Regions from separate parts of the Serratia sp. NA_13 genome, predicted to be linked through region 3. Evidence: predicted binding sites of a transcription regulator. Region 3 holds the regulator's gene; each other region holds the start of a gene.

Region 1 (5,692 bases), on a different contig from region 3:
AGGTGCGTTAGCTCCCTTTATTGTGGCTAAGTCACCGATAAAATAAGGTTATTTTCTGTGGCGGTGTCAATAGTTTCATCAGGAAATCAGCCTTGCGCTCAACAACGGCATTGAACAACGGCGGTGCATTTTGTCGACTAGACTTGGGGCATCTGAGATGACCATTGTAGCTTCTGGTTTTTTTTGTGACTTCAATCACAAAAGATATGTAGATTGCATTCTGTTTCTTTATTCATAGTGATGGTTGTCACGAAATTGAATGGCAATTTTCAGTAGAGTACTTTTTTGTTCCTCCCAATAAACATGATCCATGAGGAGTCTCGCATGTCCCAATCTGACGTTTTTCATCTCGGCCTCACTAAAAACGATTTACAAGGGGCCCAGCTTGCCATCGTTCCTGGCGATCCACAGCGCGTAGAGAAAATTGCCAAGCTGATGGAAAATCCGGTGCATCTGGCTTCCCATCGTGAATTTACTTCCTGGCGCGCAGAGCTGGACGGCAAGGCGGTGATCGTCTGCTCTACCGGCATCGGCGGCCCGTCTACCTCTATTGCCGTTGAAGAACTGGCGCAATTGGGGATCCGTACCTTCCTGCGTATCGGCACCACCGGTGCGATCCAGTCGAACATCAATGTTGGCGATGTCCTGGTCACCACCGCGGCGGTTCGCCTTGACGGTGCCAGCCTGCATTTCGCCCCGATGGAGTTCCCGGCCGTGGCCGACTTTGCCTGTACCACGGCACTGGTCGAAGCCGCCAAGGCTGCCGGTGCCACCACGCACATTGGCGTGACCGCCTCTTCCGATACCTTCTACCCTGGCCAGGAACGTTACGATACCTTCTCCGGCCGCGTTGTCAGCCGCTTCAAAGGCTCGATGGAAGAATGGCAGTCGATGGGCGTGATGAACTATGAAATGGAGTCCGCTACCTTGCTGACCATGTGTGCCAGCCAGGGCCTGCGTGCCGGTATGGTTGCCGGTGTGATTGTTAACCGCACCCAGCAGGAAATCCCGAACGCAGAAACTATGAAAAACACTGAAAGCAAAGCGGTGCAGATCGTAGTTGATGCGGCGCGCCGCCTGCTGTAATTATCTCGTAGTTCGACGGGGCGCCGACGCGGCCCGTTTCTCCATTCAGCCGTAATCTGTTACGGTTAATCTCATCAGCGCCATCTTTCTGGCCGCCTCTTTATCCGCTGAGCCCGGTTTTTCCGCTGCTCTCAGGTTGCGTTTTACAGACAATAACCACGAGGACGTCTATGACTGCCCAGATCCTGCTTCACCCTTCATTGGCGCCGCTTGATGGCGGCATTAACTTTCGCGATCTTGGCGGAAACAGTGTCGCCGACGGCCGCCGTATCAAGCGCGGTTTGTTGTTCCGGTCCGGTTCACTGGAGCGTCTGACCGAAGACGACTGCACCTTCCTGGCCGGTGTGCCGGTGCGTTCGGTACTCGATTACCGGGATGCCGATGAAGTTCAGGCCAAGCCAGACATCCTGTGGAGTGGTGCCGATTACCATCATTTCCCAGCCAACCCGTTGAGCAATGAAGTGAATGCCAATCTGGAAAAGTTGACCAGTGATACGTTGGCCGGCTTCGACGCTCAGGCTTTTATGCTGGAACTGTACCGTCGGTTGCCTTTCGGTAATGCGGCGTATAAACAGTTGGTCCAATTGCTGAGCAATGTCGATAACGGAGCCATCGTCCAGCACTGCGCGGTAGGTAAAGACCGCACCGGGATAGGATCGGCGCTGGTGTTGTTTGCTCTGGGAGCGGATGAGGCGACGGTAGTGGAAGATTACCTACTGACCGAAACCACGCTGGCGACCTTCCGCGAGCAGATGCTGGATCAATTGTCGATTCGCCTGAGCGCCCCGGCACTGGGGCAATTTACCTACGTGCTCAGCGCCCGTGAAGAATTCCTGATGACCGCCCTGAGCTGCATCCGTGACCAATACGGTTCAACCGATCGCTGGCTGGAAGCCGAGTACGGCCTGGGCCAAAATCAGCGTGAAGTGTTGCAGGCGTTTTACCTCGAGTAAACTGCACGGGTGTTTAGCCGGGGTTTAATCGGCCCCGGCCGGCATTGCGTATCCTTGGGACCATAAATCCCGCATCAGGAGCCCATATTGAGCCTCAATGACATTATCCACTGGGTCAGCGACACCGTGCGGCAGCATGAAGCCTGGGCCATCCCGATTATTTTCTTCCTGGCGTTCGGCGAATCGTTGGCGTTCCTGTCGCTGCTGTTGCCGGCCACGGTGATTTTGCTGGCGCTGGGAGCCTTGATCGGCGAAAGCGGCATTGCATTCTGGCCTATCTGGGCCGCTGCTGCTGCCGGGGCCTTTTTCGGCGACTGGCTCTCTTACTGGATTGGCTATCACTACCAAGACCGGGTGGCACATATGTGGCCCCTTTCCCGCAATCCACAGCTACTCACGCGTGGCCATGCGTTTTTTGAACGCTGGGGCGTACTGGGCATTTTCATCGGTCGCTTCTTCGGCCCGTTGCGTGCCGTGGTGCCGTTGGTCGGTGGCATTTGCGGCATGCCCCAACGTTATTTCCAGGTAGCGAATATTACTTCGGCGATGATCTGGGCGTTCGGCATGCTCGCGCCGGGGGCGTTTGGCATCAAGTGGTTAAGCCAGTGGTTTGGCTAGTTCTGGTCTGACTTGCGTAGCGTTTCGCAATTTTGCGCCGTCGAGGTAAAAACAGACTGGACATCCATACAGCATCCCCTTAACGTGACGGGCAACAGGCGCATAAAACGCCGGAACGATCAGGTGTAACAGGAGGCAGGGTGGATACCAGTTTGGTTTACGGTATGGGCGGGGTGGCAATTGGCCTGCTGCTGGGCTGGCTAATTGCCAGTCTGCGCGTGCAGCAGACGCATGCACAGCATGAAACCGAGCTACGTCTGCTGGAACAATCGCTGCAACAGGCGCAGCAGGAAACAGCAGCCCGGCAAGAAACGCTGCAGCGTAATGAACAACAAATGCGGCAAACCGATCTGGAACTGCGTAATTTGCACAGCCAGCTGGCTGCCGGGCACGAAAAACTTCAACAGCTCAATCACTGGCGCAACGAATGCGAGTTACTGAATCAGGAACTACGCGCCCAGCGTGAGGTTAACAGCGCTCAGGAGGCCGAGCTGCGTGAGGTGACTATCCGTCTGGAAGAAACCCGTATGGCGGCAGAAGAGAAACAGCGTCTGCTGATTAACAGTGAACAGCGCCTCACCACCCAATTTGAAAATTTGGCCAACCGCATTTTTGAACACAGCGGGCGCAAGGTTGACGAGCAGAATAAGCAAAGTCTGGACCGCCTGTTACTGCCGCTGCGTGAGCAACTTGATGGATTCCGCCGCCAGGTGCAGGACAGTTTTGGCCAGGAAGCGCGTGAACGCCATACGCTGACTCACGAAATACGTAACCTGCAGCAGCTCAATGCACAAATGGCGCGCGAGGCGATTAACCTCACCAAGGCCCTGAAAGGGGATAATAAAACTCAGGGTAACTGGGGTGAGGTGGTGTTAAGTCGGGTACTGGAGGCCTCCGGCCTGCGTGAAGGGCACGAATACGAAACCCAGGTCAATGTGCGGCTGGATCATCAGAGCCGTATGCAGCCCGACGTCATTGTTCGTTTGCCGCAGGGGAAGGACGTGGTCATCGATGCGAAAATGTCGCTGGTGGCCTATGAACGTTACTTCAACAGTGAAGATGAAGTGGAACGCGAGGCGGCGCTGAGTGAGCATATTGGCTCGCTGCGTGGCCATATCCGCCTGTTGGGCCGCAAGGATTACCAGCAGTTGCCCGGCTTGCGTTCGCTGGACTACGTACTGATGTTTATTCCGGTCGAGCCGGCTTTCCTGTTGGCCATTGACCGTGAACCGGAGCTGATCAGCGAAGCGCTCAAACACAATATCATGCTGGTCAGTCCGACCACCTTGCTGGTGGCGTTGCGTACCATCACCAACCTTTGGCGCTATGAGCATCAAAGCCAGAATGCCCAACGCATTGCCGACAGAGCGGCGCGGTTGTATGACAAAATGCGGCTGTTTGTTGACGACATGTCGGCGCTGGGGCAGAGCCTGGACAAGGCCCAGGGGAGTTATCGCCAGGCGATGAATAAACTGAGCGAAGGCCGTGGTAATCTTATTGGCCAGACCGAGGGGTTCCGCGCGTTGGGGGTTGAGGTGAAAAGACCGATTAACCCGCTGCTGGCTCAGCAGGCCAGTGCGCAGCATGATGAAGAATTCGAGACGGCGGGCCTTGATGAAGTTGACGCGTTGCCCGGGGCGGAAGACGACGACTCCGCAGAGGAACCCCGCTCCGCATCGCAGGCATGACAGCTGCGGCGAGGTGGGGTATTGCGTAGGGTTCTGGTACACTCATCCACACTAAATTGACTGAATAGCAGGCAGGACAATGGCAGATCAACCGCAGGAAACCACCGACTTCGGTTTTCGCACCGTAGCTAGAGACGAGAAGCAGGCCATGGTGGCAGACGTTTTTCATTCGGTAGCTGCAAAGTATGACGTGATGAACGACCTGATGTCGTTTGGTATCCACCGAATCTGGAAGCGTTTTACCATTGACTGCAGCGGCGTTCGCCGTGGGCAGCGGGTGTTGGATCTGGCCGGTGGTACCGGTGACCTGGCCGCCAAGTTCTCCCGCATGGTCGGCGAGCAGGGGCAGGTGGTACTGGCGGACATTAACGATTCCATGCTGAAGATGGGGCGCGAGAAGCTGCGTGACCGCGGCATTATTGGCAACGTCAACTATGTGCAGGCCAATGCCGAGGCGCTGCCGTTCCCGGATAACTATTTTGACTGCATTACCATTTCCTTCGGCCTGCGTAACGTGACCGACAAGGACAAAGCGCTGCGTTCCATGTTCCGCGTGCTTAAGCCGGGCGGCCGTTTGCTGGTGCTGGAGTTCTCCAAACCGCTGCTGGCGCCGTTAAGTAAAGCCTATGACGCTTACTCGTTCCACGTGCTGCCGAAAATCGGTGAGCTGGTGGTGAAGGATCCGGAAAGTTACCGCTATTTGGCTGAGTCGATCCGCATGCATCCCGATCAGGAAACCCTGAAAGGCATGATGGGGGCTGCCGGCTTTGACAACGTGACCTATTTTAACCTGACCGGCGGTATTGTGGCCCTGCATCGCGGCTTCAAGTTCTGATATGGACATGCCGATGCTGTTAACCCCGTTGTTGACCGGCGTGCTGGAAACATCGCTCAATAGCCTGTTGTTCCGCGATCGCAGCATGAAAGCCGCCCGTTTGCGCCTGGCAGGTAAGGTCTTGCGTATTGAATTGCAAGAGCTTTCCTCACCGCTGGTGTTGCTGTTCAGTGAGCAGCGTGTTGATGTGCTTGGTCAGTCTGAAGATACCGCCGACTGCACGGTGCGCAGCTGCATCTCGGTGTTGCTGAAGCTGCGGGATCGCCAGCAACTTTCGCCATTGATGCGTAGCGGTGAGCTGATCGTCGAAGGGGATATTCAGGTGGTTCAGCAACTGGTTGGGCTGCTCGATCTGGCAGAGTGGGATCCGGCTGAATGGTTGGCCCCCTACATCGGTGATATTGCCGCGCAGGGTATTACGCAGGTGCTCGGTAAGGGCGCGAACCTGCTGAAGACCGGCTTCCAGCGTCAACAGCATTATGTAGCGGAAACGCTGACGGAAGAGTGGCGCG
Region 2 (5,692 bases), on a different contig from region 3:
CCAGTTCACCACACAGGCTGACCTGCAGCCCGACGGCCCTGGCCTGAACGGCTATCAGCTTCAGCACCTGCAACATGGCAGGATGCAGGCTGTCGTACAGTGAGGCCACCCGGGTATTGTTGCGATCTACCGCCAGCAGGTATTGGGTCAGGTCGTTGGTCCCCACCGAAATAAACTCAACGCGCCCGGCCAGATGCGGGATCATGAAGATCATCGAAGGGACTTCCAGCATGATGCCCAATTTGGGTTTGGGGATTTCATACCCCAGCACCTCTTCCACTTCCCGCCCTGCGCGGTCGATCAACCTGCGTGCTTCGTCGATCTCCTCCAGGCTGGTGATCATCGGCAACAGTATGCCCAGATTGCCAGTTCCGGCATTGGCACGCAGCATGGCTCGCACCTGGATCAGGAAGATCTCCGGTTGATCCAGGGTAATGCGGATGCCACGCCAGCCCAGGCACGGGTTTTCTTCGCTGATCGGCATATAAGGCAGTTGTTTATCGGCACCGATATCCAGCGTGCGTAGCGTCACTGGCTTATTTGGATACATCTGCAACATGCCCTGATACTGTGCGACCTGCTCCTCTTCAGAAGGGAAACCGCTCTGTAGCATAAAAGGAATTTCGGTACGGTATAGGCCAACGCCATCAACCCGCCCGCCCAACAGTTTTTCATGTTCCGGGCTGAGGCCGGCATTAAGCATCACCTGAACTCGCTCACCGCTTTTAAGCTGGGCCGGTTGCTCAACGTCATCTTCCGCCAACCTGCTTAATTCCAGCTCTTCGCTGATCAGCCGTTGGTATTCCTGCACCAGCACCGGTTCGGGGTCGACCAAAAGTTCGCCGCGATAACCGTCGACAATCAGCAGCCGCTGGCTGAGTAGCGCAGGCTGAATATCCGCGCCCATCACCGTCGGTACGCCCATCGCCCGCACCAATATGGCTGCATGGGAGCTGGCAGCACCGTCGCGCACCACCACGCCGACCAGCCTGTCCTGCGGCATTTCAGCCAACAGTGTCGCGGTCAGCTCATCGGCTACCAGCACAAAGCGCGCCGGCCACTGGGTAGCGCCCTGGGTGGTGTCATCGAGATGGAATAGCAGACGCTGGCCGAGCGCGCGCAGATCGCTGGCGCGCTCACGCATATAGGTGTCTTGCAGGCTGGCAAACTGAGCGGCAAAGACTTCGATCACCTGTTTAACCGCCCATTCCGCCACAGAACCGGCATCAATCTCGGAAAAGAGTTCGCGCTTGAGGCGAGCATCGTTGAGCAGGTGAGAGTAAAGATCGAAGATCGCCGCGCTCTCTTTTTGCGAGCTGGCGGCAAAGCGCTTGCTGAAACGGCGGAATTCCGCACCGGCTTCTTCAAGTGCCTGAGTCAGGCGTTCGCGTTCGCTGGCGGTATCGAGCGTCGAGGCTTTGTAAACCTGGTCGAGAGACGGCTGACTGCTGTCCTGCCAACCTTCCGCTACGGCGACGCCCGGCGATGCCGCCAGTGCACGAATGCGCGTCTGACGATACTGGCCAAAAATGGCGTTAAGCTGTGACTGCAAGAGGATCCCGGCCATTTGTGTGGCCAGGGTCACCATGAAGGATTCTTCGCTTTCGTCAAACTGGCGCAGCTCACGCTGCTGCACCACCAATACCCCCAGCAACTGGCGACGATGAATGATCGGCACGCCGAGGAAGGATCGGAAACGATCCTCTTTCACCTGGGGAATGTATTTGAAGCTGGGGTGGCTCTGCGCGTCTGCCAGGTTAATCGGCTCCGCAAGGCGTCCGACCAATCCGACAATGCCTTCATCAAATGCCAGTGCGATAGCGCGCCCACGCGGTTTTTTTAACCCGCGTGTCGCCATCAGGTAATAGCAGCGGCGGTCGTTGTCCGCCAGGTAGATGGAACAGACTTCTGTATCCATTGCCAGACAGGTTTCATTGACCAAAAGATCCAGCGCATCTGTCAGGCTGGCCGCCGCGGCCACCTTCTCAACAATTTCTCGCAAGCGCGTGAGCATAGTCGGCTTAACTTAACCTCTCTTCCGGCGATAAGCGGGGGTCTGCCGCTGTGCTGCCTGCTCCTGCATCGGCATCACGGTGACGGCGAATTCTTTCATCACCCGGCGGTAAACGTCGCGTTTGAACGACACCACCTGGCGCACCGGATACCAAAAACTCACCCAGCGCCAGCCGTCAAACTCCGGCGTGCTGCTGCGTTGCATATTGATATCAGCGTCATTGCACATTAACTGCAACAGAAACCATTTCTGCTTTTGGCCGATACAAACCGGCTTTGTGTCCCAACGCACCAAACGTTTTGGCAATTTATAGCGCAACCAGTTGCGGGTTGAGGCCAGGATACGGACATCCTTTTTACTCAGTCCCACTTCTTCGAACAGCTCACGGTACATTGCCTGTTCTGCGGTTTCACCAGGGTTAATCCCACCTTGGGGAAACTGCCAGGAGTGTTGACCGTAACGGCGAGCCCACAGGACTTGCCCCTGACGATTACAGATTACGATACCAACATTCGGGCGGTAGCCATCATCATCGATCACCGGACTACCTCGATAAGCTTAAATTCGCATAGATACCCTGATTGTTTCACACAAGCTACAGGCGGTAAACCACTGCTTTGCGGCGCTGCAAACCGGATAACATTGGGATAACTCACAGATAATGGCAAAGTTATAAACATGCGGAAGGATTTACACCGGGTTTTATTCACTTTTTCTGTGGATAGGTATGTGAAGAACTCAAGGGATAAGCCGGTAAAACTCTGGTGAGCCTAAAAACCCCGGAAATATAAAAATCAAATTAAATATTTAAAAACATATACATATACAACCCTAAGCAGCCCTACACAGAGCCAAAACGTGATCTATGTCCGTTTAGGATCTTACCCTGGTGAAAGATCCACCAACGTCGTTTTTATCCACAGATTATCCGTATGAGTTACGCACAAAACGGACAATTTCGCAAAAAAGTGCCTGCGTCAAGGCTGTAAATCGAACCAGTGATCGGTAAAAATTTGGGTTATCCCATAAATCTGTGGATAAATAGGTGTAAGATCCTGTTTATTGTCGGTGGCTACAGGTGCACAAGCGTCAGTCGGAATTTTTCCTTTACCGGGGGGGAGAGAAAAAGTCATGGAAAATCATGCTACTATTATTCTTTTCCCCAGTCCTTTCCGGCCAAAGTTCTCTGTGGACAAATACAGTACGTTTTTCAACCAAATCTAACAGGCTTGTATTATGGCGTTTTTCTCTCCTTTGCCCCCTCCTCCAGAAAACGAACAACAGCTGTTTGAAAGAGCACAACGGCTTGCCGGCTGTCATCTGGGCGAACTGGCCGAAGGTGCGCGGTTGGCTATCCCCAGGGATCTGAAACGTGATAAAGGCTGGGTTGGCATGCTGCTGGAGCAGTATCTTGGTGCCATGGCGGGCAGCAAACCGGAACAGGATTTCCCCGAGCTGGGCATCGAGCTAAAAACCATCCCGATAGACGCCGCCGGCAAACCGCTGGAAACCACCTTCGTCTGCGTAGCCCCCTTAACCGGCAACAGCGGTGTCACCTGGGCCAGCAGTCATGTACGCCATAAGCTGGCGCGGGTGCTGTGGATCCCGGTAGAAGGCGAGCGACAAATCCCGTTGGCGCAGCGCCGTATCGGCTCACCGCTGTTGTGGAGCCCAAACGCCGAAGAAGAAGAGATGCTGCGCCGCGACTGGGAGGAACTGATGGATTTGATCGTGCTCGGCCACGTAGAGCGGATCACCGCCCGCCACGGTGAAGTGCTGCAACTGCGTCCCAAAGCCGCCAACAGTAAGGCCCTGACCGAAGCTATCGGCGAACAGGGTCAGCCAATCCTTACATTGCCGCGCGGCTTTTATCTGAAAAAAAGCTTCACCGGCGCATTATTGGCAAGACATTTCTTAGTTTGACCCCTTTTGTTTAGGTGGCGTTTAGCTAACAGTGTCGCTGTCTCAATAAACGCGTATAATTCAGCCTTTGTTTTTTATTAAGGTGTGGCTCGACAATGTTTGAGTGGATTATGGATCCCAATGCCTGGTTAGCGTTAGGTACGCTGACCATTCTTGAGATCATTCTGGGTATCGATAACATCATTTTCCTTTCGCTGGTGGTGTCCAAGCTACCGAAAGCGCAGCAGAACAAGGCTCGCCGCATCGGGCTGGCCGGCGCAATGATAATGCGTCTGGGGCTGCTGGCCTCTATCGCCTGGGTGATCCGTCTGACCCACCCGCTGTTTAGCATCATGGACCACAGTATCTCGGCACGCGATCTGATCCTGCTGCTGGGTGGGCTGTTCCTGATTTGGAAAGCCAGTAAAGAGATCCATGAAACCATCGAAGGTTCAGAGGAAGAACACAACACGAAGGTGCACGGCTTCTTTGGCGCCATCGTGCAGATTATGCTGCTGGATATTATTTTCAGCCTGGACTCGGTGATTACCGCGGTAGGCCTGTCCGACCATCTGTTTATTATGATGGCGGCGGTGGTGATTGCCGTTGGCGTCATGATGTTTGCCGCCCGACCTATTGGCGAGTTCGTTAACCGCCACCCTTCGGTGAAAATGCTGGCGTTGGCGTTCCTGATCCTGGTGGGCTTCACCCTGATGCTGGAAAGCTTCCAGATACATGTACCGAAAGGCTATATCTATTTTGCGATGTTCTTCTCAATGTCGGTCGAAGCACTCAACCTGATGCGCAGCAAGAAAAATACCGTCTCTGAATAATTCCCCACGGGAGTGCGCGCCAGCCACTCCCGTTATTATTTTCTGCAGCCCTGTTTCAATGTCACTTTCCCTTATCAAGATAAAGATTTATCCGAAACACGACGCATACATATTTTGCTAATCTTAAAAGAAGCTTCTTTTTTGCATATATAACTGAGGATCCGCAGGATGAAAAAGTGGGTAATGGCAGTGTCTGCGTTGATCATCGCCGCCGGTTTGGCGGGATGTTCCAGCGATTACGTGATGGCAACCAAAGACGGCAATATGATCCTGACTCAGGGTAAGCCGGAGATTGATAAAGATACCGGCCTGATCAGCTATAAAGATGAAAAAGGCAACAGCCGCCAAATCAACGGCGATCAGGTTTCACAGGTTATCGAACGTTAAACTCCCCGTCGGCTATCGCTCTCGTATTGCGTGATAGCCTTCCCCGCACTTAATCCACTTCCCCCATCTTCTCGGCTTGGTTATAGTCGGCAAAGGCGATATCACCGCCTTGCGGGTTGTTTGCCACAGCCTGCCATTTGGCTCCTGTTTCACCGGGCGGTTCAGCCCGTAAGCGCTAACATGAAAGGAAGGCCGTTAATGCAATACCACCGTATTCCCCACAGTTCTTTAGAAGTGAGCGTGCTGGGACTGGGCACCATGACCTTTGGCGAACAGAACAGTGAAGCCGATGCCCATGCGCAACTCGACTATGCATTAGCCGCTGGCGTCAACCTGATCGACACCGCAGAGATGTACCCGGTACCGCCTCGTCCTGAAACCCAGGGGCTGACCGAGCAATACATCGGCAGTTGGATCAAGGCACGCGGCAACCGTGAGAAGCTAGTGCTGGCCAGCAAGATTGCCGGGCCGGTGCGCGGCACCGACAGCAGCATTCGCCCACAGCAGGCGCTGGATCGCAAAAATATTCGTGTCGCGCTGGATGCCAGCCTGAAAC
Region 3 (5,692 bases):
CACGCGATCGGAAAGGCGCACCGTCTCGTAAGAGAAGTCGGCAGCGATCTCTTCCATCAGCGCAATGGCGTTCTGCTGGGCTTTTTCGTGGGAGATTTTCTTGCTGCGCGCTTCGTCTTCGACCGCTTTTTCGATCGCCTTGGACGCCAACAACTTGTTGAACAGGTCCTGACGGGCAGGTAGGCTTGGGCCGACGGCGGCCAGACGCTGACGCGAGAAGTGCATGCGTGCTACGCGAGCCAGTTTCTGCGCAATGATTTTGTCCGTACCGTGCTCGGTGGCCATGCGGCGTAGCGAAACGGTATTGGAAAAACGGACAAAGCTGTCGCGGCCGAGCCACAGCACGGCGAAGAATTTCTGCACGCCGTTCAGCAGACGCAGATGTGGGGTACCATGACCTTCGCGCCCTGGAGAGCGGCCGAACATCACCGAAACCGGCAGCATCTGAATGTCGAGATCCGGATTACTGCGGTGCAGATCCAGATAGTCGTGGAACAGCTTTACCGACTCTTCTTTCGGCGTGTAGTAGCGGAATACGCGCGGCCCGTCGTGAATAAACACGTGGCTTGGCAGCACGGTGCCGTCTATCTCCAGCGGATCGAGGGGATCGGGCAGATCTTGCGCCAGGCACTGGGTGCGCAGCGTCAGCAAATCCGCCTTGGAATTATAAGGTAAAACATACAAAATCGGCCGTGAGGGATCCAACCCTAACTCCGTGACCGGATCTGAAGGGATAACCTTACTTCTTACCAACAGTTTAAGTGGTAAATTCAATAGTTTATAATAAATTTTACGCCAACCTGACATAACAACGTGAAGCCTCTTGTTAGCAATGCGCCGCAAGCATACCAGAAACCGGGTAGCAGATCTGTGGTGTTGGAAAACCGTGAGCCGGGAGAGTTTCCTGGCCTAGACTGTTTAATTATGACTTATCTCTGCTAAAGGCACTCAAAAACATGGCAAACCAAGCAACCGGCCTGACCCGTATTATTAAAGCCGCCGGCTACTCTTATAAAGGCTTTTCCGCTGCCTGGCAGCACGAAGCGGCATTCCGCCAGGAATTGGTGGCGACCGTGCTGGCTATCATACTGGCGATTTGGCTGGACGTAGGTGCGATAGCGCGCATTTTACTGATCGGATCTGTGCTGTTGGTGATGATCGTCGAAATACTCAACAGCGCGATTGAGGCGATTGTCGATCGAGTGGGGACCGAGCATCACGAGCTTTCCGGTCGGGCAAAGGATATGGGCTCGGCGGCGGTCTCACTGGCGATTATTTTGGCGCTGTTCGTCTGGGGTTCGGTGCTGTGGCAGCACTTTGCCTGAGTGGCGGCATTGCATTGCGACCCGTGTCGCTAATCCCTGATTTTTATTCACTCTTCGGTTCCCAAGCTGCAGTTACCTGTATATACTCACAGCAAGACTGTATAAACAAACAGGGGGGCGGAATGAAAGCACTAACTACCAGACAGCAAGAGGTCTATGATCTGATTCGCGATCATATTTCGTCCACTGGCATGCCGCCAACGCGCGCCGAGATCGCCATGCGTCTGGGGTTCCGTTCGCCAAATGCCGCAGAAGAACATCTGAAAGCGCTGGCGCGTAAAGGCGTTATCGAGATTATCTCCGGCGCTTCGCGCGGCATTCGCCTGCTGATGGAAGATGAAGAGGGTTTACCGCTGATTGGCCGTGTCGCCGCCGGTGAGCCGCTGCTGGCGCAACAGCATATCGAAGGGCACTACAAGGTCGATCCTTCCCTGTTCAAACCGAGCGCAGATTTCCTGCTGCGGGTCAACGGCATGTCAATGCGTGACATCGGTATTCTCGACGGCGATCTGCTGGCAGTGCATAAAACTCAGGACGTGCGTAATGGCCAGGTGGTTGTGGCACGCATTGAAGATGAAGTCACGGTCAAACGCCTGAAAAAGCACGGTAACGTGGTTGAGCTGTTGCCGGAAAACAGTGAATTCCAGCCGATTGTGGTCGATCTGCGTCAGCAGAATTTCACCATTGAAGGTCTGGCGGTCGGTGTGATCCGCAATGGCGACTGGGTTTAATCCTCGCGCCTAAACATCGTCCTCTGATTCAAGTCGCCCCAGCTCTGGGGCGATGTCATATCTGATTCACTATATACCCTATAGCTTTCAAGTTGCAGCTAAGCGGCCAACTCGCTCATCCCCAGGCGCTTACTCAGGTAAGTAACTGGGGTGACAAATCTGCCGGGAGCAGATTTGAATGCTGCTCGCAGCGGCCCCAAAGGGGTGTGGCCCATGGACGGGCCACATAACTGAGTGCAGATAACAACACTGCAACTTGAAAGATGACGGGTATACACGGGAACATTTCACTATGCGCCTGCTTTCTGCCTTCACCAGCGATACCGATAAAGCCCTGTGGCGCCTTGCGCTGCCCATGATTTTCTCCAATATCACCGTGCCGCTGCTTGGGCTGGTGGATACCGCAGTGATCGGCCACCTCGACAGCCCTACCTATCTGGGGGGCGTAGCGGTTGGCTCCATGGCGACCAGCTTCCTGTTTATGCTGTTGCTGTTTCTGCGTATGAGTACCACCGGGCTGACCGCACAGGCGTTGGGGGCGCAAAATCCGCAGGGTCTGGCACGAGCCTTTATGCAGCCGTTGCTGCTGGCAGTGTTGGCTGGGGCGGCGATTGTGTTACTGCGCTATCCGCTGATTGAGTTGGCACTAAGAATCGTCGGTGGCGATGGGACGGTGCTGGAACAGGCTCGCTTATTCCTCGAGATCCGTTGGCTGAGTGCCCCGGCGGCACTGGCCAATATGGTTATCCTGGGTTGGTTGCTCGGGGTGCAATATGTGCGCGCACCGGTGATCCTGCTGATTGTCGGCAACCTGTTGAATATCGTATTGGATATCTGGCTGGTGATGGGACTGGGCTGGAACGTGCAGGGGGCCGCTACGGCGACTGCCATTTCTGAATATGCCACGCTGCTGTTGGGATTATGGCTGGCCTGGCGCGTGATGCGCATACGCGGCATTTCTGTGCCGATGCTGCGCCAAGCCTGGCGCGGTAATTTGCGGCGTCTGCTGGCGTTGAATCGCGACATTATGCTGCGTTCATTGCTGCTGCAACTGTGTTTTGCCTCGCTGACCATCTTCGGTGCCCGGCTTGGTGGCGAGGTGGTCGCGGTCAATGCGGTGCTGATGAATTTGCTGACCTTCACCGCTTATGCGCTGGACGGTTTTGCCTACGCGGTAGAGGCGCATTCGGGGCATGCCTATGGAGCCCGTGACGATAGCCAACTGCGCAAAGTATGGCGTGCGGCTTGTCGGCAAGCCTGTCTGGTGGCGTTGGGCTTTGGGCTGCTCTATGCCGTTGCCGGGCCGCAAATTATAGCGGCGTTGACCTCTTTACCGGAACTGCGCGCGCTGGCGAGCCACTATCTGCCGTGGCAGGTAGTGCTGCCATTGGTGGGAGTATGGTGCTATTTGTTGGACGGCATGTTTATTGGGGCCACCCGCGGCGCAGAAATGCGTAACAGCATGGCAGTAGCCGCCGCCGGTTATGGGCTGACGCTGTTTACCTTGCCTGTATTAGGCAACCATGGATTGTGGCTGGCGTTGGCGGTATTTCTTGCGTTACGTGGTCTTGCTCTCGGGTGGATTTGGCATTGCCACAGGGTGCGAGGGACCTGGTTTGCAGCGGATGTGGCGCAATCAAAAATGATTAATCATTAGTTTTATTTATATTTTAATTCATATTAAGTTACATTTTCTTGAGCGAAATTGTTTCCGCTTACTTGCTGTTATTTTGGTGTTTTTACTGTGTTTTATTGTTTTTGTGAATTTTTATCCTGAGTTTTTATTTTTTTCGCTATCTGTAGCTATAGTTAATCATGTGGCTGGCGGAATGAATTGGAACTGACAATCCTTTTATTCAGGTCAATTGACCGAAATAATTACTCAGTTAAGTCCGGCCACAGGCGTTTAAAACTGACTAATCACAGGTAACGGAGAGGTTATGAACAAAGATCAAGCCGACGGTAACTGGAAGCAGTTTAAAGGGAAAGTGAAGGAAAAGTGGGGCAAGCTGACCGATGACGATCTGACGGTCATTGAAGGGAAACGTGAACAGCTTGTCGGTAAAATTCAGGAACGTTACGGCTACCAGAAAGAGGCGGCCGAGAAAGAAGTTAAATCCTGGGAAGACCACAACAAGTATCGTTGGTAGCGCGCTGGGCCGCAGCGGATTGCGGCCACAAGCTACCTTTTAAAGGTCCGGCGTTTTTATCCCCTTGACGCTAAACCTGCAGGTACAAGGAAGTACCTGAAAACCCAACCTATTTCTTCTTGATGGCGATGCTGTGATCGTGTTCGCCGCAGTCATGCTTGCTGTCACAGGCTTCTACCTCAACGCACCCCGCACACAGGCCATGCGCCTCCACCACGTTATGGCGCAGAACAAAACCAGACTCCTTCGCCAGTTTCTGCAGTGTCTCTTCGACCCCTTCGGTAGTGCGTTCGGTCACCTGACCACAGCGATCGCAGATAAACAACGCGGAAGTATGCGTCGGCTGTTCGAAGTGATGGCACAGCACGTAGCTGTTGGCTGACTCCACCCGGTGAATAAAGCCTTGTTCCAGCAGGAAATCCAGTGCTCGGTACACCGTCGGTGGTTTGGCCTGAGGTTCGGCGACGCGCAGCAGATCCAGCAGATCGTAAGCGCTGATGGCACCGGGCTGCTGTGCCATCAGGCGTAACACTTCCAGCCGCTGCGGTGTCAGACGCACATTGCGTTGCTGACAGAGTTGTTCAGCCTGCGCCAGCAGCTTTTCCTGGGTGCTTGAGTTCATGGCAAATTTCCCGGTACGTAAAAAAGCCGATTTTACCATGCTTCAGTCAAATCGCCGAGAGTCGGCCCCTTTTCCTCTGATATGGCGCACTAATCGACTGGTTTGCCGTCTGCCGTCCGTCACTAGCGTGACGATGTTCACACTTCGAGAGCCGGAGGCAGTGGATCCTTAGCCGGCAAGTGAGCGTTGAAAGCGCTCTGCCAACGCGGCCATTTCCGGCGCAGGATTATGCCCAATCAGCATAAAACCATGACGGCCATCGGCCCAGTAGACCGCGTTCATCCCCTGGCGACGCTCGCTTAATAGGCGCGATCGCCTGCGATGCCGGTGCCAGAAAACCAACGGCGGCGGCGATCAGGCTACGCCGACTGTCACCGCCCATCGCCAGGGCCGCACCGGAGAACAGCAGAGAACCGGCAATGACTGGCAGCAGGCGTTTAACGAAACTGTTCATGGTTGTTTCCTCATTGATAAAGGTGCACAACTGCACCCGTGTTGAGAGAACACCTGACCACGCTTTTTTATTCGTTTTTTCGAGGACTTTTTTAACCGGGCGGTACAGTGGTTTTCCCAACGCTGTCGATTGTCGTTATAATAGGCGTTTGCGGCAGTACGCCGTTCGTTGAAACCAGACAGAATCAGGTAGCCAGTAACCCAGCATGACGACAGACAACAACGCTTCAAAATACGCCGCCAATCGTTTCTCCATCGCGCCGATGCTCGACTGGACCGATCGTCATTGCCGTTACTTCCACCGCCTGCTGACCAAAGACACGCTGCTGTACACCGAAATGGTGACTACCGGCGCGATTATCCACGGCAAGGGCGACTATCTGGCCTACAGCGAAGAAGAACATCCGGTGG

The links. The regulator LexA, encoded in region 3, represses DNA repair genes until DNA is damaged. The targets are predictions, from matches to a motif close to TNCTGTATGTACATACAGNA.
Region 1: a site for LexA is predicted at 2,712-2,731, ahead of rmuC (DNA recombination protein RmuC). Genes of this name have one in related genera too.
Region 2: a site for LexA is predicted at 3,199-3,218, ahead of mutH (DNA mismatch repair endonuclease MutH). Genes of this name have one in related genera too.

What each region holds. Positions count from the first base shown of each region.
Region 1 is NZ_JBQZFV010000011.1:17,448-23,139, reverse strand. It holds gene udp (uridine phosphorylase) at 325-1,086, shown strand; gene ACUTSU_RS15495 (tyrosine-protein phosphatase) at 1,257-2,039, shown strand; gene ACUTSU_RS15490 (DedA family protein) at 2,127-2,657, shown strand; gene rmuC (DNA recombination protein RmuC) at 2,798-4,345, shown strand; gene ubiE (bifunctional demethylmenaquinone methyltransferase/2-methoxy-6-polyprenyl-1,4-benzoquinol methylase UbiE) at 4,425-5,180, shown strand; gene ubiJ (ubiquinone biosynthesis protein UbiJ) at 5,194-5,692, shown strand, end outside.
Region 2 is NZ_JBQZFV010000010.1:102,261-107,952, reverse strand. It holds gene ptsP (phosphoenolpyruvate--protein phosphotransferase) at 1-2,014, opposite strand, end outside; gene rppH (RNA pyrophosphohydrolase) at 2,027-2,554, opposite strand; gene mutH (DNA mismatch repair endonuclease MutH) at 3,251-3,937, shown strand; gene ACUTSU_RS15020 (TerC family protein) at 4,033-4,749, shown strand; gene ACUTSU_RS15015 (YgdI/YgdR family lipoprotein) at 4,918-5,136, shown strand; gene ACUTSU_RS15010 (NADP(H)-dependent aldo-keto reductase) at 5,335-5,692, shown strand, end outside.
Region 3 is NZ_JBQZFV010000005.1:53,830-59,521, forward strand. It holds gene plsB (glycerol-3-phosphate 1-O-acyltransferase PlsB) at 1-807, opposite strand, end outside; gene ACUTSU_RS10035 (diacylglycerol kinase) at 957-1,325, shown strand; gene lexA (transcriptional repressor LexA) at 1,448-2,056, shown strand; gene dinF (MATE family efflux transporter DinF) at 2,349-3,713, shown strand; gene ACUTSU_RS10050 (CsbD family protein) at 3,997-4,206, shown strand; gene zur (zinc uptake transcriptional repressor Zur) at 4,316-4,828, opposite strand; gene ACUTSU_RS10060 (hypothetical protein) at 5,055-5,282, opposite strand; gene dusA (tRNA dihydrouridine(20/20a) synthase DusA) at 5,488-5,692, shown strand, end outside.